DNA from 2 places in the Cohnella algarum genome. Region 2 is predicted to be linked to the other one. Evidence: a T-box and tRNA genes for the amino acid it is inferred to sense, from the RefSeq annotation. Region 2 holds a T-box; the other holds one or more tRNA genes.
What was found. A T-box is a leader RNA that pairs with one kind of tRNA and senses whether it is charged. The one in region 2 lies ahead of JW799_RS27420 (valine--tRNA ligase), so its partner is inferred to be a tRNA-Val.
Positions count from the first base shown of each region.

Region 1: it encodes a tRNA-Val, which carries the amino acid that the T-box ahead of JW799_RS27420 (valine--tRNA ligase) is inferred to sense. The anticodon was not compared.

Region 1 is NZ_JAFHKM010000002.1:4,410,722-4,422,118, reverse strand. It holds gene JW799_RS19840 (MFS transporter) at 1-1,124, opposite strand, end outside; gene JW799_RS19835 (aminotransferase class I/II-fold pyridoxal phosphate-dependent enzyme) at 1,353-2,822, shown strand; gene JW799_RS19830 (DUF1885 family protein) at 2,959-3,378, shown strand; gene JW799_RS19825 (DUF1292 domain-containing protein) at 3,444-3,737, opposite strand; gene JW799_RS19820 (hypothetical protein) at 3,848-4,426, opposite strand; gene JW799_RS19815 (hypothetical protein) at 4,633-4,842, opposite strand; gene JW799_RS19810 (MBL fold metallo-hydrolase) at 5,027-5,767, shown strand; gene JW799_RS19805 (hypothetical protein) at 6,008-6,256, opposite strand; gene JW799_RS19800 (hypothetical protein) at 6,335-6,505, opposite strand; tRNA gene JW799_RS19795 (tRNA-Val) at 6,687-6,762, shown strand; gene JW799_RS19790 (hypothetical protein) at 6,873-7,541, shown strand; tRNA gene JW799_RS19785 (tRNA-Val) at 7,622-7,697, shown strand; gene JW799_RS19780 (uracil-DNA glycosylase) at 8,027-8,749, opposite strand; tRNA gene JW799_RS19775 (tRNA-Leu) at 8,928-9,016, opposite strand; tRNA gene JW799_RS19770 (tRNA-Ile) at 9,584-9,660, opposite strand; tRNA gene JW799_RS19765 (tRNA-Met) at 9,690-9,766, opposite strand; gene JW799_RS19760 (YycC family protein) at 9,882-10,049, opposite strand; gene JW799_RS19755 (hypothetical protein) at 10,140-10,304, opposite strand; gene JW799_RS19750 (ABC transporter substrate-binding protein) at 10,418-11,397, opposite strand, start outside.
Region 2 is NZ_JAFHKM010000002.1:6,035,450-6,046,846, forward strand. It holds gene JW799_RS27405 (SPOR domain-containing protein) at 1-246, opposite strand, end outside; gene murC (UDP-N-acetylmuramate--L-alanine ligase) at 1,319-2,764, opposite strand; gene JW799_RS27415 (bifunctional folylpolyglutamate synthase/dihydrofolate synthase) at 2,715-4,112, opposite strand; gene JW799_RS27420 (valine--tRNA ligase) at 4,127-6,793, opposite strand; T-box leader at 6,842-7,086, opposite strand; gene JW799_RS27425 (LysM peptidoglycan-binding domain-containing protein) at 7,288-8,799, opposite strand; gene hemL (glutamate-1-semialdehyde 2,1-aminomutase) at 8,975-10,276, opposite strand; gene JW799_RS27435 (Crp/Fnr family transcriptional regulator) at 10,366-11,028, shown strand; gene hemB (porphobilinogen synthase) at 11,067-11,397, opposite strand, start outside.

The DNA of each region.
Region 1 (11,397 bases), 1.6 Mb from region 2:
CCGATCGCAAGCAGGGAAATGACGCCGGACACGACGTACGGCAGCCAATCGTACACGCCGAGCAGGAGCGTGCCGAGCAGCGGGCCCGCGATCCGGCCGAGGCTGTCCATCGAAGAGCTGAGGCCGGATGCGACCCCCTGCTCGACCGTCGTTTTTTGCGTAATGAGCGATGTGACGCACGGCCGGGTCAGCGAGTTGCCGATGCCGAAAATGCACAGGTACGCCGTTGCGGCGATCCAGTTGTCCGCGGTCAGCAGCAGGAAAAATCCGATCGCCGACAGCACGAGCCCCGCCGCGATGAACGCCCCTTCGCGCCCCTTTTTCACGTACCGGCGAACGATGCCTCCCTGGACGAGCGCGCCGGCCAGCCCGCAAAAGAAAAACATGATGCCGACTTTATAGGGCGTGACCTCGAAGCGCTCCATGCCGAACAATTGCATCGTCGCTTCCAGAATCGCCAGCGAAAACGTCACGAAAAACGCCAGCACGTACAAATTTTTAAGCGGGCCCTGAAAGGCGGTCCACCGGGAAACTTTGGGCGCCGCCGCCGTTTTGGCCCGCTGCTCGGGCGTGAGCGATTCCGTCAGCTTCGCCCATGCCGCGAGCAGCGTAACGAGCGCCAGCCCCGCGGCGGCAAAAAACGGCGCGCTGAGCGAAATGCGGCTGAGCACGCCGCCGACGAAAGGACCGAAGGTGAAGCCGAGACCGATGCTCATCCCGACGACCGCCATTCCTTTCGTCCGGTCTTCGTTTGTCGTAATGTCGGCTACGTACGCGACGATGCAAGCGGTCACCGCGCCGGAAAACAAGCCGCCGATCAGCCGGGACGCGTACATCAGCGTCAAATTGTCGCCGGCCAGGCCAAAGAGCAGGAAGCTGAGGCAGAAGCCGGCAACGCCGATCATGATGACGGGCCGCCGTCCCACCCTGCCGGAGAGCGAGCCCCACAGCGGGGATACGACAAACGAGACGAGCGAGTACAGCGTAAGCATCAAGCCCGTGTGCAAATTGGCCGCTTCCGGGTCGATGTCGGATACGACTTGCGGCAAAACCGGAATAATAATGCCGAAGCCGATAAAGGTCGTAATGAGCATGAGCGCTACGATGGCGAGCTTGCTTCTCATGGACGTCGTTCTCTCCTCTAAAACGCAGTGTCGTTTTTCCTTAAAATATGGTAACACAGCAAGCAGCCCGTTCCAAATGCCGCCATTTGTCGTTTTCGTGACAGCCGATTCGGACGGAAATCGGCTGCGCGGCAAACTTGTTGCATTCCCCCCTATTTTTGCTATACTCAACCTAGTTTGAAACAAACTTCGACTCATGCTAGGTAAGAAAGGCAGGCGCTATCCATTTTGGATCATACCCGCACCCCTTTGTTCGACGCGCTTCTGCGCCATTCCGAGGCCGGGCCGGTGCAGTTTCACATCCCCGGGCACAAGAAAGGCGCCGGCATGGATCCCGAATTCCGCCGGTATGTCGGGCAAAACGTTCTCGATATCGACCTGATCAACATCGCGCCGCTCGACGACCTTCATCAGCCGGTCGGCGTCATTCTCGAAGCCCAGAAGCTGGCCGCGGACGCCTTCGGAGCGGATGCCTGTTTTTTTTCCGTGCAAGGAACGAGCACGGCCATCATGACGATGATTTTGTCCGTATGCGGCAACGGGGACAAAATCGTCGTCCCGCGCAACGTTCATAAATCGATTCTGTCCGCCATTATTTTCGCCGGGGCGCGGCCGGTTTTCCTGTCGCCGGCGCGCGATCATCAGCTCGGCATCGATCACGGCGTAACGACCCGTTCGGTCCGCCGCGCGCTGGAGCGTCATCCCGACGCGGCGGCGGTTCTGGTCATCAATCCGACGTATTTCGGCGTTAGCGCGAACCTGAAGGAAATCGTCGACCTCGTTCACGAGTACGATATCCCGGTTCTCGTCGACGAGGCGCACGGCGCGCTCATTCATTTTTCAGACAAGCTCCCGCTCTCCGCGATGCAAGCCGGCGCCGATATGGCCGCGACCAGCGTGCACAAGCTCGGCGGCTCGATGACCCAGAGCTCCATCCTGAACGTGCGAAACGGGCTGGTCAACGTCCAGCGCGTGCAAACGATTTTGAGCATGCTGACGACGACGTCCACCTCGTATCCGCTGCTCGCTTCGCTCGATACGGCAAGGCGCCAGCTCGCGCTGCACGGGGAAGAGCTCGCGGCCCGAGCGGTGGAGCTAGCCAACCGCGCGCGGCAGGCGGTGAACGAAATCGAAGGGCTCTATTCGTTCGGGGAAGACATTCTCGGCGACGAGGCGACCTACGACTACGACCCGACGAAGCTGACCATTCACGTCCGGCGGCTCGGAATTACCGGCTACGACGCGGAAAACTGGCTTCGCGAGCGTTACCGGATCGAAGTCGAGCTTAGCGACATGTACAACATTTTATGCCTGATTACGCCGGGCGACGACGACGCTTCCGTCGGTCTGCTCGTGAACGCGCTGCGCGAAATGTCGGAGCAGTTCCGCGACACGCGCGAAATTCCGGACATCGTCGTCAAGGTTCCCGAAATTCCCCACCTGTCGCTGACGCCGAGAGACGCGTTTTACGGGGAGACGGAAACGATCCCGCTGACCGAATCCGCCGGCCGGATCATCGCGGAGTTTATTTACGTATATCCGCCGGGCATTCCGATTTTGCTGCCGGGCGAAGTCATCTCGCAGGAAAACATCGATTACATCGTCGACCATCTGGAGGTCGGCCTGCCGGTCAAAGGACCGGAAGATCGGACGGTCAGGGAAATCAAGGTGATCGTCGAAGAGACGGCGATTTCGTAGGCGGCCCGCAGCATTCCGCCGGTCGCAGTCTATCCCCGCGCGCCCAATGCCGGCGCAGGGGGGTTTTTTTACGTTCGGGCAAAACGATTGTAGGCGATATCCGATTTTGCTATGATGGGCTTGGAGGTGGAAAACGATGAGTCAAAGCGCTTTCATTTCGCTCGTCCAAGGATCCGCCGCAACCGAAGTGACGCTCGACGACGTAAAGGCCAAGCTTCGCCTTTATATCGACCAGGCGTCTCGGACCGGCAAACAGCTCGGCTGGGATTACGCCGGCGCCGCCTTTCCCTACTCCATCGAGGACCAAAATTCCGAGAAGCACGCCTGGTTTTATTTGAAAGGCTCCAGGCCCCCCTACCGCTTCATCGTTTTCGGCGTCGGCCGCCGCCCGGACGGCGAACGCTCCGTTCCGTACATCCAGGTCGTCCTTCCCGAAGGCTCCACGCACGCCGACAAAGCGAAAGCGAACGAATATTGCAAATGGCTCGGCCGGCAGCTGCTGGCGGAAGTCACGTTGTTCAACGGCCGCTCGATGGTTTTCAGCTCCAGAAAATAAAAAAACGGAGCTGCCGCGGCATGCCGAAACGCGCATGCCTGGCAGCTCCCGCGAAAAGCGATGGCTCAGTCCGCTTCCTGGGCGGCGAGCTCTTCGTAAACTTTCATGACCCGCTCCCACTCTTCGTCGTCTTCGATATTGACGAGCACTTCGTCTTCGCCGTCTTCCTCGATGCGGAAAATGACGCCGTCGTCTTCGGGATCGTTGCGGTCAAGCAGAACGGCATAAGCGTTATCGCCGCTCTCGAATGTGTACACAAGCACCATTTCGTGTTCGTTGCCTTCTTCGTCCGTTACGACGAAAACGGCTTCTTCATCGTGCTCGTGGTTGCAGTTTTCGTCATGAACATGATCGCTCATGTGGAACCTCCGTTCAGTCGGTTGGATTTACTTTTCCATCGTATCGTATCATTTCCAAATCCCCGGGTCAAACGAACGGCGCTCCCCCGGATCGGGAGGAGCGCCGCCGCTTATTTCGAGATGATCGTTTTTTCCGAGACGACCTGCATGGACGAGCTCCCTGCGGGCTGCATCCAGAAGCGGATCGTGTACTTGCCGCTTGATTTGAACTCGTAGCCGAATTTGTCGCTGGTCGTGAACCAGAAGTTGTCCTTGGTCGGAAAATCCTTGTCCTTGGTCGTTTTGCCGTCGATATAGGTCTCGTCCCCGTAAGGATCGGCAATCGTGACCTTGAAGGCGGAAATGTCCGCTTGCAGGTTGTCGATTTGAGCAAAAACGATGAAGTTGACCTTCTGGTTTTTCTCGACCGAGCCGAACGGCGTGCTGCCGTTCATGGCAAACATATGTACGTTCGGCTTCGAGACGGTCACTTTCTTGTCCTTTTCGTCCCAGGCGACCATTCCCTGCACGAGATCGCCGACCTCGCGCACGCCCAAATACGCTTTGCCGTCCACGAGGATGCCGCCGTCCTCGATCGTTTGCTTATTGAATACGATTCGCACCTTCTGCGCAACCGTATCCGCAAAAACCGCGGAACCGCCTACGAGCAATAGGGCCACGGTCAACAAAAGCAGCTTGCGGATGTTCATTCTGCATGACCTCCGTCGTTCGCACTCTTTTACCTGTATGGTTATACCGAACAACCGGGCAAAAGTTGCGAGAACGCGAAAGAAAATTCAGAGCGGACATCCGCCGCGGCCCTCCCTTCGGCATGACGGAACGTGTCGAATCCGCTCCGATTGTGCGCTCGCCCGGGAAATAATGGCTCCGCCATTTCCCCGCGGTTTGCCGGGATTCAATTGGCTTTGGGCAGCGTAAGCACGCACGGAACGCCGTTGCCGATCGCTCCCGGCTCCGACATTCTGGCCAAATAGGCTAACCCTCGCGCGCACGGAGTGCGGCAAACCGCGCACGCGTCCGAGGTGACGATTTTCATTTGCGGGCGGTGGACGACGGAGGACAGCTCCTTCTTTTTCGACGCCCCTTTGCCTTTCGGTTTGCTCATGCGGCTCCCCCCTTCCCTGCGAAAATGGCAGCCACCATAACGTATGCGGGAGGGCGGGGCAATGCTTCGTTTTTTGCAACGAAATCTTTTGCATCGATACAGATTATGGTATATTCAATTCAGTTTTAAATGCGTTCGTTTGCAACGATTCAAACTGGCAGATGAGACAGCTGGGAGGCTTGGAATGGATATCCAAATGCTGGGGACGGGAAGCGCCTTCGCCAAAACGTTTTTCAACAACAATGCGCTGATCTATTCCGGTGGCCGCATCCTTTTGATCGATTGCGGGCATACGGCTCCGAAGATGCTTTACCGACTCGGCATTTCGCCGGACGATATCGACGCCATCTTGATTTCGCACATCCACGCCGACCACGTCGGAGGACTCGAAGAACTCGCGTTCAAGTACAAATTTACATATAAGACGAGAAAGCCGTTGTATATCGCCGAAACGCTTGTCGAATCGCTATGGCAGCATTCGCTGCGGGGCGGGCTGGAGCAGGAGCATTACGACTCGCTGCAGCATTTTTTCGACGTGCGGCCGCTTCCCGAAGGAACTCGCGTCGAGCTGCTAAGCGGTTTGAGGGCGGAATTGCTTCGAACCGATCACATTCCGAACAAATACAGCTACTCGATTTTGCTGAACGACTCGTTCTTTTATACGGCCGATATGAAGTTTAATCCGGAACTGCTCGCGAAGCTCGTTCGCGAACGGGGCGTGACTACGATTTTTCACGACTGCCAGCTGCATGAGCCCGGAACCGTTCACGCGTGCCTTCCCCAGCTGCTGACGCTGCCGGACGACATCCAGGAACGAATCCGGCTTATGCATTACGGAGACGATCAGCCCGATTTCATCGGAAAAACCGGAAAAATGACGTTCGTCGACCAGCATAAACGCTATACTCTTCCGTTTTCGGGATGACAACCGGATCCGGAATGCGGTATGATGAGAAAAATTCGCCTACGGAAAGGATGCCTGCGTTTTGGTTGCCGCCTACGTGATATCCGCGATCCTGCTCGTCGTCATGATTTGGGTGCTGCTCTGGGTCACCAAAAAAGCCTACTCCCGCAAATGGGAAGAATGAACGACAAAAGCTCCGACGCCTTCAAGCGGCAGCGGAGCTTTTGCTATGATTCGGCGCTTGCGGCGGGCGCGGCGAGCTTACCACCCGACGCCCCACTCCAGGCCCGGCGTGACGTTTCGCGACCGGTACACGTCTTGTGAGACTTCGCTCGGGTATACGCTCGCGAATACCTTCGATTCGGCCGAATCCGAAGCGCCGGGGGCGATCGCGCCGGCGGGAACGGCCGGCTTTTGGCCGCAGGCGGCCAGGCCGATCGTCGCCGACAGGAGGGCGGCAACGGCGAAGCGGCGAAGCGCCCGGCGGCGGTTCGCTAAACCGAACGGCATGGCGGCGGCCTCCTTCCTTTCATTCGGAACGCTGCGCTGTCGCTCCGTTTTACTCAGAATACCCGCCGCATCCGGGTCTTAATCCGTCGGATCGCCTTTTTTGCCCGGATCGTCCTTGATCGTCCAAATGAACCGCCGGTCGTGTTTGAGCGAATCCTCGCGCACCATGCGGGCGACGGCCAGCATGACCGCCCCGATCAGACCGAACATGGCGAGCAGCGCCAGCGTCAGGATGACGCCTTCCTCCATCGGACCGTTCCTCCCGTTCCAAGGCATTTATTTTATACATACGCCGGTCCGAAAGCTTCATTACTTTTACTTTTTCCGTCCGCGAAAATTTGGCGTTCTTTGTGCAAAACAATTCCCGCCCAAACGGTTGACACGGCTTTCCGAAGTTGGTATTATACAAAATGTGCTTGCGAGATAGTATGATCTGATAGCTCAGCTGGGAGAGCACCATCTTGACAGGGTGGGGGTCACAGGTTCGATCCCTGTTCAGATCACCATAATCGACAGCCAGCCTTCCCGTATTCGCGGGAAGGTTTTTTTCTTTTTGTTACCCGTTTAGAGATGCTCCATCGTACCAACAATAGGTTAACGAAGGAGTGAAGACAACATGCCGAACAAAAAATCCACGACAAGCCGTACGCTGCTGTTGACGCTTGCTTTCCTGCTTCTCCTGCCCGCCGCCGCCGGCGCGGCCGAACCGTCCCCCGAAGCCGTCCGGGCCGAGACGCCCTCCGTTTCTTCGATTCATAAGCGGATGGCCCATCCGCCTCGTCCCGTCCCGAACGAAGAACTGCTCAAGCTGTTGAAAATCGACGAGACTACGCTCCATAACGAGCTGGCCGCCGGCAAATCGTTGGCGGACGTCGCCGCGAGCAAAGGCGTTGCGAAACAAAAGGTCGTCGATCTGCTCGTCAGCCAGCATGTGAAAAGGCTGAACGAAGCGGTCAAAGCCGGACAGATTACCGAAGACGAAGCCGGCAAATGGAAATCGAAGATGGAGGAACGAGTGCGGCTGCTCGTCGACAGCAAAGGCGGCATGCACCATCGTCACTTTCGGGGCGCGAAGCGGTTGAACGACATCTCGCAAGTGCTTGGCATGGAACCGAAAGCGCTGATCGAAGAGCTTAAAAAGGGCAAATCCGTCGTGCAAATCGGCAAGGAGAAAGGCATCAGCGCGGAGACGATCGAAAGCAAGCTGCTGGAGAAGGAAAAAGCGAGAATCCACGACCAGATCAACCGCGTTTGGGACAAGCAGCGCCAAATCAACCGAAGCTGAAGAATTCGAAAAAAAATTCCCGATCCCTCTTTACATTCCGGCTGCATCCCGCTATAATAGATCAAGTCGAAACACTTCTTGATCTGATAGCTCAGCTGGGAGAGCACCATCTTGACAGGGTGGGGGTCACAGGTTCGATCCCTGTTCAGATCACCATATCGCATTTGAAGCCCCGCCGGCTGGCGGGGTTTTTTGCTTGGGCTCGACAGGGGACGGTTGGCGGCGCAGCATCGGGACAGGCTTTACGAGCCCTTCTCCCCGCCTGCGGCAAGATTGGCCGCTTATACAGCGAAACCGCTCGTGCCGGGAACGCGTGCGGCTCCGCTATGCAAAAAGATGCGCGGCAAGTCGGCGCATTTTTCAAACCGCGTCGGTCATTTTAGGCCGTTAATTAAGGATGGACGGCGATTCCCCGACTCCGTTAACGTCTGCGCCGTATTCCGCTTCGCCAAGGGGCCGATGATGTCCCGCCCCCTTCCCTCTCGTCAAAGCGCTCCGCCTCCGGACGCCCGAAGACCTTCAGCGGCTCGGTCCGCCTCCGGAATCTGCCAGTCGATCTCGGATTCTCCGACGGACCGCAAAAAAGCGTTTGTTCGCGAAAACGGACGGCTGCCGAAAAATCCGTTGTGCGCCGAAAACGGACTCGGATGCGGCGAAGCGATGACGTGGTGCCGCGACCGGTCGATGAACGACGCTTTTTCCTGCGCGTGCCTTCCCCACAGGATGAACACGATCGGCTTCTCTCGCTCGTTGAGCGCCGCGATGACCGCGTCCGTGAACTTTTCCCACCCGAGACCTTTGTGCGAATTCGGCTGGCCCTCGCGCACCGTCAGCACCGCGTTCAGCAGCAGCACGCCCTGCCTGGCCCAATGCTCCAGAAAGCCGTGGCTCGGAATCGCGCAACCCAGATCGTCCCGCAGCTCCTTGTAAATGTTCTGCAGCGACGGAGGCGTCTTCACGCCCGGCATCACCGAAAAGCTGAGCCCGTGCGCTTGGCCGGCTCCGTGGTACGGGTCCTGCCCGAGAATGACCACCTTAACGTCCTCGTAAGCCGTCAGATGAAGCGCCTGAAAAATATGATACATATCCGGATAAATGCGTCTGTCCCTGTACTCCTCCGCCAATTGCCGCCTTAGCTCCCGATAGTACGGCTTCTCCATTTCCGGCTCGAGAACCGGTCCCCAATCATTGCGGAATACGGCCGCCATCTTGCGTTCCTCCATTTTCTGTCGTCGTTAACTCTTCTATTATAGCAATCTATCGGACATCCGTGAAACCGCCGCGAAGTCCCCTTGCGGTTCCGCCCGGAAAACAAAAAATCCTGCCTCGGCGTTTAGCCGGACAGGACAACTGGCGTTAAATGTTAAGGAGTGCTCCTTAAAAAAATGGTGCCGAGGACGGGAATCGAACCCGTACGGGTGTCACCACCCCCAGGATTTTAAGTCCTGTGCGTCTGCCTGTTCCGCCACCCCGGCGCGAAAATCGCGCTGCCGCGCGCATTGGCGCGTATTCCGCCAACCGCGAAATCGACCATTCGAAAACGATCAACGTTCTACATATTACCACGTCCGGGCATACGCGTCAACAAAATCGCGGGCCGGCTTCCCCCAGCAATGGCAGAGCGGGCGCGCAAGAATGGGGGAATCTGCGAATGATTTCGTCCAAGCCATCCTCTTCTTCCATCATAAACTATACTATGAAGCTGAAAGGTGGTGGCTTACGATGTCTTTGAGGAGAAAAACGATCGTCGTCAAACTCCGCCCCGGTCAAAAAGCGATTATCATTTGCAAGCATCGGAGACGCAGAAATCCGCTATCCCTCTAATCTCTCAATTCGCAATTCCCGCATTCAACGCAGCCTGTCAAAAACGCCCTTCGGGGCGTTCTTTTTATCATTGGCCCGCTTTCCGCGCCCGACTTTCCGCCGTTCGCGCCCGTTTCCCGCACAAACAAAAAAACGCCTCCTTCCGCTTGATGCCGTTAACCGGCTTGGGAAGTAGAGACGATTCGCATTCGCCTTTGCATCGCTGCTTGCATCCTCAGTGGTGGGCCCTGAGGGACTTGAACCCCCGACCAATCGGTTATGAGCCGACCGCTCTAACCAACTGAGCTAAGGGCCCTCGTCTGAAGTCCGTTTGAGGTTTAAGTTTGGTTGCGGGGGCAGGATTTGAACCTGCGGCCTTCGGGTTATGAGCCCGACGAGCTACCGGACTGCTCCACCCCGCGACGTTCACCATCAATCTGTCGACAGCGACAAGAATTAATATACTACAAGAGTAATGAATAAGTCAAGGAAAAAATAACAATCCGTTAAAAAAAGTCGTCGCGCTTCCGGCTTGAGCTATTCCTCCTTTTTGACGTTTCCGCCGGAGGCCGCATCGGCCTTTGCCATTTCCGCCAACTTCTGCAGCAAAATATGCTGCGGCATATGCATCAGATGCTCGAGCGGCACCTTCAAATGTTCGGCAAGCTTTTGCGCGGTTTCCGCCGTCAACGGCATTCTTCGCATGCTCCCGCCCCTTTCTTCTAAAACGATAACACAACCCCTTCACGCTGCCAAGGCCGGCTTCGCGGCAAACGGCGAATCCGGCCTTGGCGGCTAAGGCATAAAACGAACTCCGTACTTCCCTTTGCGCGATCGAAACACTTCGATTTCCCGCGGCATGTCGATCCCGAACAGCCACCCGTCGTGCTCCATCCGGCGAACGAGACAGCCTGCCTGGAACTTGCTGTCGTACAGCCTCGACCAATAGACCCAATTCATCGCTGGCCATCCTTCCGGTGAATAAGCTCCAGGCTTTAGGATGCTCCTTCGCGCTTCGGTCTACTCTTAGGGGCTAGCCGTACGGACGATCCGAAGAGCGGGAAAGCCGAAAATCAGCCTCCCGACGCCCGACGGAGCATTTCCCTCTGGATCGCTTCCTGATCGCCCAAATAAGGCGTAAGATCGATCTCCCCGGTCGGGTTCTGCTTGATTTCCTGCAGCAGCTCGTTGCCGTTTTCCTGCCATTCCTGCAGCGCTTCCTTGACGCCCAAATCGCCGCGGACCGCCTTTTGGAACGATTGGTCGCCGAGTTGCTGAATATAGCCCAGGTTGGGGCGTTCCCGATAAAGGCTTTGCTCGGCCTGATTATACTCGTAAGGAATCGGCTTTTGCTTGTAGAACGCCTCGATATTGTAGGCCATGCCGTCGAGAGGCTTGACGAACTCGGTCAGCGAGCTCATCTGGTACGTGCTTCTTGCCTTGAATTTGGCCGTTTCCTTGCTCGTGCTGAACTTGATGAACTCCCAGGCATCGTCCGCATTGGCCGCGTTGGCGTTGATCACCATCACTTCGCCCAGGTACATCCCGCTGCTCGCTTCCGGCATCTCCGGAAGCACCGGGTAGGTGACGACATCCCAATCAAGGGGCTCGTAATTTTCCATTTTGTCTACGTTATCGTTATAAGTCTTGAGCTCGTTGATCAGGTAATTGTTGCTGATCATCATGGCGACGCGGTTCGTAAAGAACGGACGGTTCGAATACGGATTGTAGCGGTAGTTGCCGTCGGCGGGCATCTCCTCCACGAAATCTTCCGCGCTCGGAATCACTTTTTGCTGCGCCAGCTCGATCGGGCGCTCCCAGGCCCGTTCCCACTGCGGCGTATTGACCGTCATCGTCTCGGCCTTGTCGTCGAACATCCTCAGTTTCAGCGGGGCGACGATGTTATTGACGCTGTACATGCTCAATTCGGAGTTCCAGTCGTTCAACGTCAATCCGAATATCCGCTCGGCGCCCTCTCCCGTGCTCATTTGAGTGGCCAGGTCGAAAATTTGGTCCCACGTCATCCCGTCGGTCGGCGGAGTGACGCCCGCTT
Region 2 (11,397 bases):
CCGGATGATTTCCTCCAGTGCGCGTATATCGTCCTGATAGGGACTATGCCAGGCTTGCCACTCGTGGGCCGCCGGCGTGCTTTCTTCGTAATCGGCGTTTTTCCCGTCAGTCGGTTTTGCGCCGGCCTCGGGTTTTGCCGCAGACCTTTTTCCCGTTTCGCTGTGCTCGGCACCCGCGGGCTCCCGATTCGTTTCCCGGGGACTCGTCCCGTCGAATCGGAACGTCATTCTCGCCTTTTGCTGCATATCGACCGTCTCCCCTTGTCCCTCGTTCTCACCCTAATCTATGAGAGACAAGCGGAAAATATGATGGACAACCTCGAATTCAAGCAGCAAAAACCTCGCAAAGCTCCGCCCAAGCCCGTCGCACCCGCAAAGTTCCCTCCAGTACCGCCGACCTGCAAAGTTCCTCCCAACCACGTCGTACTTGCAAAACTCCCACGATCCCGCCGTACCTGCAAAGCTCCGACTGAACTCAACGCCCATTGCGGAGCTTCATTGGATTTCTTCCAATCAAAAGCGGCTCTTTTTGCGGGAGCGCCGAATACGTTGGATTTCATCCAATCAAATGACGCCTTTTTGAGAAAAGAGCTCGATTCCCCCGTTCCTCGTTGGATAAAATCCAGCATAACCAGTCATTCTCTCGATTCGGACCAAGCCGGTTGGAAGAAATCCAACATAGGGAAACCTCCTAAACGCTGACCGGATCCCATTCGTCAGTTATCCCATTCGTCGCCTATACGAATTACGCCTGTGAACGTTCTTGGAGTTAAGAGAACTCCCGGGGATCATAAATGGCGGAGATTTACGGCGTAACGCAAGGAGTGACGCTCTCATTTTGAGAGATTGATGCTTTGCAAACGGGCTTTGCCTATAAAATGGAATAGAAGGTGTCTCCCCAAAGGCATTGGCACCGCCATCGACCGCCATAAATATGCGTTTTGCGGGCCGAGATGAGTCATCACGACTCAAATGGATCGTCGGCGTACGTGCGGGAGGGGCGAGATGGGCAATATTTACTCAAGTGCGTGCGGCTGCATGCGTTTTGCGGGCCGAGATGAGTCATCACGACTCAAATGGATCGTTGGCGTACGTGCGGAGGGAGCGAGATGGGCAATATTTACTCAAGTGCGTGCGGCTGCATGCGTTTGGCGAGGCGAGATGAGTCATCACGACTCAAATGGATGGTTGGCGCGCGTGCGGAGGAAGCGAGATGGCTAAATGCTCTCTTCGTTGAACGAAACAAGGCACGGCCGTCTGCACCCCTGTGCAATCCGGCCGTGCCTTCCCTTGCAGAGAAAGCTTACGCTCCGTACGCTCAAACGCCCTGGCGGTCCCGAAGCAGCCGGACAAGCCCGTCCGCCGCTTTCCAGATGTCGCCCGCGCCCATCGTCAGCACCAGATCGCCCGGCGCGACGCGCGAAGCGAGCAAGTCCCGCGCCTCTTCCTTCGTCGGAACGTAGGAGACGTTGGCATTGCTGTTGCTCTCGATAAGCTCGACCAGCTTTTTCGAATGGATGCCTTCGATCCGCTTCTCGCCAGCCGGGGAGTAGATATCGGTAATGAGCACCTCATCCGCGTCCTTGAACGCTCTGCTGAACGCGTCCAGCAGGAAAAACGTCCGCGAATAGCGCTGAGGCTGAAAAACGGCGATAATCCGTTTGCCCGTCGCTTTGGCTGCCAGAATCGTCGCTTCGATTTCCGTCGGATGGTGCGCGTAATCGTCGATCACGAGCACGCCGTCCACGTCTCCGAGCACCTGGAACCTGCGTTTGGCGCCGCGGAACTGCACGATGGCTTCCGCAATCCGCTCGAACGGCACGCCGGCCTCCAGGCAGACGGCCACCGTCGCCAGCGAGTTGTATACGTTGTGCCGTCCCGGAACCGACAATCGGATCGTGCCGAGATTTTGGCCGTCTTTAAGCACGCTGTAGCTCGCGCAGCGATCGCCGAGCTCGATATCGGCCGCCGAGTAATCGGCTTCCCGGTCGATTCCGTACGTAATCGTCCTCGACGAAGCCGGAACTTTCGGGAGAATCGACCGAACTTCGTCGTCGTCCGCGCAGACGACCGCGCAGCCGCCCGGCCGGACGTGGCCGAGAAATTCGGTGTAAGCTTCCTTAAGCTTGCCGAAGTCGCCGTCGTAATTTTCCAAATGATCGGCCTCGATGTTGGTCACGACCGCGATCGCCGGACGATACTGCAAAAACGAGCCGTCGCTTTCATCGGCTTCCGCGACGACGTAATCGCCCTTGCCGGCTTTGGCGTTCGTGCCGACGTTGACGATTTCGCCGCCGATAATGTACGTCGGGTCCAGGCCGCACGTCTCCATGACGAGGGCGATCATCGAAGAGGTCGTCGTTTTCCCGTGCGCTCCCGCCACCGCCACGCCCTTGCGGTCGTTCAGCAGCCGGGCGAGCATTTGCGCGCGGTGCAGCGTCGGAATGTTGAGCGTTTCCGCCTCGACCCGCTCCACGTTGTCTTTGGGCAGCGCCGTCGAGTAGACGACCAGATTGGCGCCCCTGACGTATTCGGGCTGGTGCCCGATAAAAATTTGCGCCCCTTTGGCGGCAAGCTTCTCCGTCAACTCTTGCCTGGCGACGTCCGAACCCGTCACCTCATACCCCATTTCCAGCATGACCCTGGCTATGGCGCTCATCCCATAACCGCCGATCCCTATAAAATGAACGCGTTCTGCCGTTCGCAACGACGCTTCACCAGCCTTTTTCAGAATTCGTTTGATGGAGCAGCCACGAACGGACATCGGCGATCAAATACAGCGTACCGGTTACGACCGACAGCGTGCGATCGGGGCTGTCGTCGGCAAGCCTACGCAGCTTTTCCAAAGCGAGTTTCCAATCGGGTTCGACGATGACGGTTTCGGGTCCCGAGTCGCCGCTTTTCTTCAATCGCCGGGCTATTTCGGCCAAGTCCGCAGCCTTCATTTTTTTGTGGAAATCCGGCTCCGTAACGATGAGGGAATTCACCAATGGTAGTATATGCCGCAACGTCTGCTCGTGATTCTTGTTAGGCATCATCCCGATCACGACGTTCAATTTCTCGTGCGGATAGACGTCCCGCAAAGCGGCCGCCAGCGCCTCCATCCCTTCCGGGTTATGAGCGCCGTCCAGCAAAATGCGCGGCTGCCGCGACACCATTTCCAGCCGGCCGGGCCAGGACGTATTTCGCAGACCCGCGAGCAACTGGTCGTCGTCGACGATAACCGCGTAATATTGCCGCAGCACTTCCAGCGTCATCAACGCCACCGCCGCGTTCGTCTGCTGATGCGAGCCGTTCAGCGACACCGCCAGCTCGGAAAGGGAGCGGAACGGGCCATGGAACGCAAATCGCTGTTCGTTTTCCGAAACGGAGATCGTTTCGTAAGAGAACCGTTCGCCGAGCAAATAAAGCGTCGCTTGCTTGGCCGCAGCCGTCCGCCGGATCGTCTCGACGGCCTCGGGCTGGCTCGCCGCGGAAATGACCGGCACCCCCGCCTTGATAATGCCCGCTTTCTCGGCGGCGATTTCGGCAAGGCTGTCGCCGAGCAAATCCATATGATCGTGCCCGATGTTCGTAATGACGCTCGCGATCGGCGTCACCACGTTCGTCACGTCGAGGCGTCCGCCGAGGCCCGTTTCCCAGACGACGAAATCGGGAAACGAGACGGTTGCGTAGTACAGAATCGCCAGCGCGGTCGTTACTTCGAACATCGTCAGCGGGCCCCACTCGGTCTCGGCCATCCGGTCGGCGAGCGGCTTCAGCCGGTTGGCGAGCCGAAGCAGCACGTCGTCCGGAATGTCCTCGCCGTTATATTGAAATCGGTTGGAATACGACGTGATATACGGCGACGTGAACGTCCCGACGTCGTACCCCGCGCTCCGAAGCACGCTTGTCAAATAGGCGCAAACCGAGCCTTTCCCGTTCGTGCCTGCGACGTGGATGAATTTCAGGCGGCGGTGCGGATGTTCGAGCCACTCCAGCAGCCGGTTCATCCGGTCCAGGCCCGGCCTGATGCCGACCGTCGGCATCAGGCCCGTAATCCAGGCCACCGCCTCTCCGGCGGATTGAAACGCGCCTGTCGTCTCTAGGTTGTCTTCGTTTTCGCTGTTCATGAAACGTTCCTCCGTTAGCTCCGAAGCTCGGCGATCCGGGCGACCACCTTATCGCGCTTGTCTCGGTAATCCTCGCCTTTCGCCCGTTCCTGCTCGACGACGTGGGCCGGCGCCTTGGCGAGATAGCCTTCGTTGGCCAGCTTTTTCTCCACGCGTTCGACTTCCTTGTTCAGGTGGTCCAGTTCCTTCTCCAGGCGGGCGATTTCCTGGGCAATATCGATCAGGCCCGCCAGCGGGAAGTAGAGCTCGACCCCCGTCACGATCGCGGTCATCGCCTTGTCCGGAGGAGTAAGCCCGCCGTCGAGCGTCAGATTCGACGTATTGCAGAACCGGTGCAAATACGGCTCGTTCCGCCGCAATATTTCGCTTTCCGACTCGCCGGTCGGCTTGACGAGAAGCTCGATTTTTTTCCCGAGGGATACGTTCACTTCCGCCCTGACGTTGCGCACCGCGCGGATAACGTCCATGAGCAGGTTCATTTCGCGGACAGCCTCCGGCGCCTCGAAGCCCGCGTCGTAGACCGGCCATGTAGCCAGCGTGATCGTTTCGCCCGGCTCATGCGGCAAGTGCTGCCAGATTTCCTCCGAAATGTACGGCATGAAGGGATGCAGCAGTCGCAGCGTGCGGTCGAGCACATAGGCGAGCACCGATTGCGTGTTCCGCTTCGCGGCGGCATCCTGGCCGTACAGCGTCAGCTTCGCGAATTCGATATACCAGTCGCACAGATCGTCCCACAGGAAGTTGTACAGCAGCCTTCCCGTCTCGCCGAATTCGTACGTTTCCATCAAGCGCGTAATGTCGCGCGCGGTTTCGTTGAACCGGTGGAGGATCCAGCGGTCGGCCGTCGACAGCTCGCCGGACAGGTCGATGTCTTCCGCGCGGAAGCCTTCCAGGTTCATGAGCGCGAAGCGCGAAGCGTTCCAAATCTTGTTGGCGAAGTTTCGCGCCTGCTCGACCTTCTCGAGCCGGAAGCGCAAATCCTGTCCCGGCGTGCTTCCGGTCGAAATCATAAAGCGCATCGCATCGGCGCCGTACTGCTCGATGACCTCGATCGGGTCGACGCCGTTGCCGAGCGATTTGGACATTTTCCGGCCTTCCGCGTCGCGCACGAGACCGTGAATGAGCACGTCCTTGAACGGAATGGCATCGGTAAACTCCAGGGCGGTAAAAATCATCCGCGCGACCCAGAAGTAGATGATATCGTAGCCGGTTACGAGCACGTCGGTCGGGTAGTAGCGTTTGAAATCGTCGCTTTCGGCCGGCCAGCCGAGCGTCGAAAACGGCCACAGCGCCGAGCTGAACCACGTGTCGAGCACGTCCTCGTCCTGCTTCCAGACGCTGTCCGGCTTGTCCGCGCCTTCCGGCGCCTCCATGCCGACATGCATGTCGCCGGTTTCGGCGTTGTACCAGGCCGGAATGCGGTGCCCCCACCACAGCTGGCGGGAAATGCACCAGTCACGCACGTTCTCGATCCAGTGCAAGTAAATTTTCTCAAAGCGGTCCGGCACGAAGTTGACGCCTTGGCCCGACTTTTGGGATTCGATCGCCTTCTCCGCCAGCGGCTTCATCGCGACGAACCACTGCGTCGACAAGTACGGCTCGACGACGGCGCCCGAACGCTCGCTGTGGCCGACCTGGTGAACGTGGTCCTCGATTTGGACGCAGACGCCCTGCTCCTGCAAATCCTTGACGATTTGCTTGCGGCAATCGGCCCGGTCCATCCCCTGGTACGGACCGGCAAACTCGTTCATTCGGCCGCTTTCGTCCATGACCGTTATTTGGGGCAAATCGTGACGCTGGCCGACCTCGAAGTCGTTCGGATCGTGCGCCGGCGTAATCTTCACCGCTCCGCTGCCGAACTCCTTGTCGACGTATTCGTCGCCGACGATCGGAATTTCGCGGTTCACGATCGGGAGCCGCAGCATTTTGCCGATCAGGTGCTTGTAACGCTCGTCTTCCGGGTGAACGGCGACGGCCGTGTCCCCCAGCATCGTCTCCGGCCGCGTCGTCGCCACCGTCAAATGGCCGCTTCCGTCCGCCAGCGGATAACGGAGGTGATAAAGGTGCCCGTTGACCTCTTTATATTCGACTTCGATGTCGGACAAGGCGGTGCGAGCCGCCGGGTCCCAGTTGATAATCCGTTTCCCGCGGTAAATAAGCCCCTTCTCATAGAGACGGACGAACACTTCGCGCACCGCTTTCGACAGGCCCTCGTCCAGCGTGAAGCGCTCGCGCGAATAATCGAGGCTCAGGCCCATTTTGGCCCATTGGCTGCGGATCGTGTCGGCATACAGCTCTTTCCATTCCCACACTTTTTCCAAAAAGGCTTCCCGCCCGAGATCGTACCGGCTTTTGCCTTCCTCGCGCAGCTTCTGCTCGACCTTCGTCTGCGTGGCGATGCCCGCGTGGTCGGTGCCCGGCAGCCACAACGCGTCAAAGCCCTGCATCCGCTTGAAACGGATCAGAATGTCCTGTAGCGTGAAGTCCAGCGCATGGCCGATATGCAGCATGCCCGTCACGTTCGGCGGCGGGATCACGATCGTGTATTTGGGAGCGTCGGGCCGCTTCCCCGCTTGGAAATACCCGCCGGCAAGCCAGGCTTCGTACCATTTTTGCTCGGCTAACTTCGGATCGTACGTCGTCGGCATTTCGACGGTCGTTTTTTCTTGGGACTCGCTCATCGTCGGACACAACCTCCATAAGGGACAAAAATACAAAAACCTCCCGTCGCAAAGGACGAAAGGTTCGCTTCCGTGGTACCACCTTCATTCCGCTCGGCCCACCGGCCGCTCGGCACTCAAGCGCATGTTAACGGCTGCCGCCGTCCCGTTCTACTGCGCGATCGTTCAAACGGGAGACTCCAGGGCGACTTCCGCAAGCTACCGTCCTGCGGCTCCCTTCCAGCGCTGCCGGATGCAGCGGGACCGCTCTCTGTAGGCGTAAACTGCGTACTCTTCCCTATCCTCGTCTTTATTTTCCTATCATACCCGTATGGACGTTTCCAGTCAATATGAGGGCAAACGCCCGAGCGTATCCATAGTTCCCGCTAATGCTCGCAGGGTTCGCCACTGTCCGCAAGTTTCTCTTTCACTCCGTTGGAATCATGAACTAAAGCATTCTGAAGAAAAAATGAAAACCGCCCCGCGGAACTCCCGATTCCGCGAAGCGGCCGAAATTACGGAATATGAATGACTTGGCCCTCGACGACATGAGGCTCGGCGAGCCGATTGTACAATTGCAGCTCTCTAGGCTGAACGTTGTACCTGACGGCGATCGCTTCGAGCGTATCTTCCCGCTGCACGATGCAAAGCTTCAATTTGCGGAACGATTGTTCCTCGCCGCCTTTGGACAGGAATAGCCGCGTCCACTCGATTTCGTCGCCCGCCTCCGGCGCTTTGGCCGAAAGGGACGGCTCATCCGCCGGCGCGGAAGCGGAAGCGGCCGGCTCCGGCTCGCGCTTGGACGCCTTTTCGCCCAACTGCGTCAACAGGCCGAGACCCGACGCATAGGAGGGCTCCGCGTTCGCCGAATCGGCCGACTTCGCCGTTAACGCGATTTTCGGCTCCCGCGGCTGCGGCGGATGATCCTCCGGCTGAAGGGCAATCGGTTCGGCCTGCGGTTCATTGGCTTGCGGTTCAGCTTGAGGTTCAGCCTGCAATTCGGCCTGCAGTTCGGCCTGCAGTTGCAGTTCGGCATGCGGCTTGTGCTGCGGCTCGGGTTCCGCCGCGGAAACCGAGATCGGTTCGGACGACGGCTCAGGCTTCGCCTTGGAACCCGAAACCGGTTCCGGCTCTCCTTCCGGTTCCGGCTGAAGCTCCGTCCGGAAGCCTTCCCGATACGAGCCGCCGTCCTTCACGCCGGCGAAATCGAATCGATCGGGCGCCCCATAGAGCGCCGCATCCTCATCCCGGGCATCCGCGGCGTACGGAGAGTTCGGGTTCTCCCGTCCCGCGGGCCGCTCCGCCGCGTATTCCTTGTCCGTCCCCGCATCGTAAGTCGTCGAAGGTTCAAAAGGCGGCGATTGCGAATAATAAAAATTTTGCGGTTGAGCGAAAGCTTCCGCTTGGCCGTAATCCCGATCCGCCGAATCATCGGCCTGCGGCTGCCCCCAGGATTCCCCGATCGGCCCGGAGTCTTGCTCCCGGTAGGCATCTTTCCCCCCGAACGGGGAAATTTCCTCGCTCGACTCGCCATACGTCCGATCCCGGTACGGGGTCACGTCTCCGAACGCTTCCGGCGAGGCCTGCCGCTCGCGCGCGGCGACCGGAGCCTGGTGAACGACGGTAAACCCGTCTTCCCGCCATACGGGCGCCTGCGGAGCGGAAACTTGCAGCCCGCGCAGCGACAGCACGCCGGTGACGTTCAGCGAACGGATCGACAGCACGTCGACGTCGAAATTGTCGATCTCGACGGCAAGTTCGTCCTTGCTCTGCACCCGGCTGAGCGGCAGCGAGATTTCCACGGGAATCCAGTGCTCCAGCTGGCTGAGCGCGGAAGGCTCTTCCTGCGATCGGTAAACGCCCGTCAGCAGCAAATGGCCTTTCAGCAGCACCTGATCCTCCTGGGGCAGCGCCTGCATGTGGGGAACGAGTTCGATCTCTTCCAGCTGATCGATGGACGCCGCGTCTTCAGACAGTTGAATCCGTTCGTAAATATCGAATCGCAAGCCGTTTAACGATTCCGTCACGACTTCAGTCCTCCTTTCGGGGTTAAAGCGCCCCGCAAAAGGACGGGGCCTGCACAGCTCATTAGTTATCTATATGCTGTCCGAAGTCGGGCATGCCTGCGGAAACGAAAAACAACACCCCGGCGCGCGGCAGCGAAGCCAAAACGCACGGGGTGTCGACGGATTTCAAAAAAAATTAAATTTTCGCCAGCGCCGCCGCGAACGCCTCGACGGTAAAATCGATATCCGCCTCGGTATGCGCGATGGAAAGGAACCAGCCTTCGAACTGCGAAGGGGGGATATTGACTCCCGCGTCAAGCAGCCGCGCGAATACGGCGCGAAACCGCTCCAGATCGGATCCTTTGGCCGCTTCGTAGTTGATGACGGTCTTGTCCGTAAAAAACGGGCAAACCATCGAGCCGACCCGATTGATCGTCAAGGCGACGCCGCGATCGGCCGCCGCTTGCTGCAAACCGTTTTGCAGACGGATCGCAAGCCGTTCCATGTACGCGTAGGACGCCTCGTTCAACAGCTTCAAGGTGGACAATCCCGCCGACATCGCGAGCGGATTGCCCGACAGCGTTCCGGCTTGGTAGATCGGCCCGACCGGGGCCATCTTTTCCATGATGTCGCGGCGGCCGCCGTACGCGCCGACCGGAAGCCCGCCGCCGATCACCTTGCCGAGACACGTCAAATCCGGCGTAATGCCGTACAGGCCCTGCGCGCAGTTCAGATGCACGCGGAAGCCGGTCATCACTTCGTCGAAAATAAGCAGCGCCCCGTATTTCGAAGTCACTTCGCGCAGGCCGGCAAGAAACCCCGGCAGCGGAGGGACGACGCCCATGTTGCCGGCGACCGGCTCCACGATGACCGCGGCGATCTCTTCGCCGAATTTCTCGAACGCGACCTTGACGGCATTCAGATCGTTATACGGCACCGTCACGGTATGGCTCGCCACGCTGTCCGGCACGCCGGGGCTGTCCGGCAGGCCGAGCGTCGCGACGCCCGAGCCGGCCTTGATCAGCAGGCTGTCGGCATGGCCGTGGTAGGAGCCTTCGAATTTCAAAATTTTGCTGCGTTGCGTGTAGCCTCTCGCCAGGCGCAGGGCGCTCATCGTCGCCTCGGTTCCGGAATTGACCATCCGAACGACCTCGACCGACGGCACCCGCTCGCACACGAGCTCCGCCATTTCCGTTTCCAGCTCGGTCGGAGCGCCGAAGCTCGTCCCCTTTTCCGCCGTCCGCTTGATCGCTTCGACGACTTCGGGATGCGCGTGGCCGGCGATCAGCGGCCCCCACGACAAGACGTAATCGACATACGCCTGTCCGTCGATATCGTAAATGCGGCTGCCTTCGCCGCGTTCGACGACGAGCGGCGTCAAACCGACCGATTTGAATGCCCGGACCGGGCTGTTGACGCCGCCCGGAATCGAGCGCTTGGCTCTTTCGAACGCTTGCTTCGAGCGCGAATCGGAGCGAATTCGACTATTTTCGGTCATTTTCGGCACATCCCCACTATCTGATTTGGAAAAGCCTGTGGTAAACTATTCAGGATATGATTGGATACTGACATTACGGAGGAACCCCGATGATCCAATGGATCAGAAACGTCGCCCTGTTCGACGGCCTTAGCGACAAGCAGCTCGAACATGTGTACAAAATCGCAAACAGCCGCAGTTACGCTCCGGGCACGGTGCTTTTTCACGAAAAAGAGCCCGGCTCCACGTTCTATATCGTGCTCAGCGGCTCGGTCAAATTGTTTACCCGCAGCTCTTCCGGCGAAGAAAAGGTGCTCACCGTCGCCGCGGCCGGCGACAGCTTCGGGGAGCTCGCCCTGCTGGACGGACGTCCCCGCTCGGCTTCCGCCCAGACGCTGGAGTCGACGCTGGTGCTCGAAATCTCTTATCACGATTTCATGGCGTTGCTGGAAGCTCATTTCGACATTACCCGAGGCATTTTGAGCGAGCTGTGCAACCGGCTGCGCGAGACGAACGAACACGTGAACGACTTGACGTTTCTCGACGGCCGGACCCGCGTCCTTAAAAATCTCATCCAGCTCGCCAACAAGCACGGAAAACGAGACGGCCTCCAAATTTCCATCCACGTGGCTCTCAATTTCGACGAGCTCGCCCAGAAGGCGGGCGTTACGAAAGCGCTGCTGTCCGACGTGCTGCGAGAGCTCGAAAGCAAAGGCGTGCTTTCGTTCGGCATCAACGAATACAAGCTGAACCTCTCCAAGCTCAAATCCTGATTCCCTGCCGGGCGGCCGGGAGAGCCGGGCCTTCCGGCTTACTCCCCCCGCAGCCAGCGGGCCGCGTCCTTCGCGTGGTACGTGATGATCATGTCCGCCCCCGCCCGCTTCATGCCGGTCAGCGTCTCCAGGACGATCGGCTTTTCGTCGATCCAGCCGTTTTGCGCGGCCGCCTTGACCATCGAATACTCCCCGCTGACATTGTAAACCGCGAGCGGCAAGTCGAACCGTTCCTTCAGAAGCTTCACAAGGTCCAGGTAAGCGAGGCCCGGCTTGACCATCAGCATGTCGGCGCCTTCGGCTGCGTCCGACTCGGCTTCCCGCAGCGCTTCCCGCGCGTTGGCCCAGTCCATCTGATACGATTTGCGG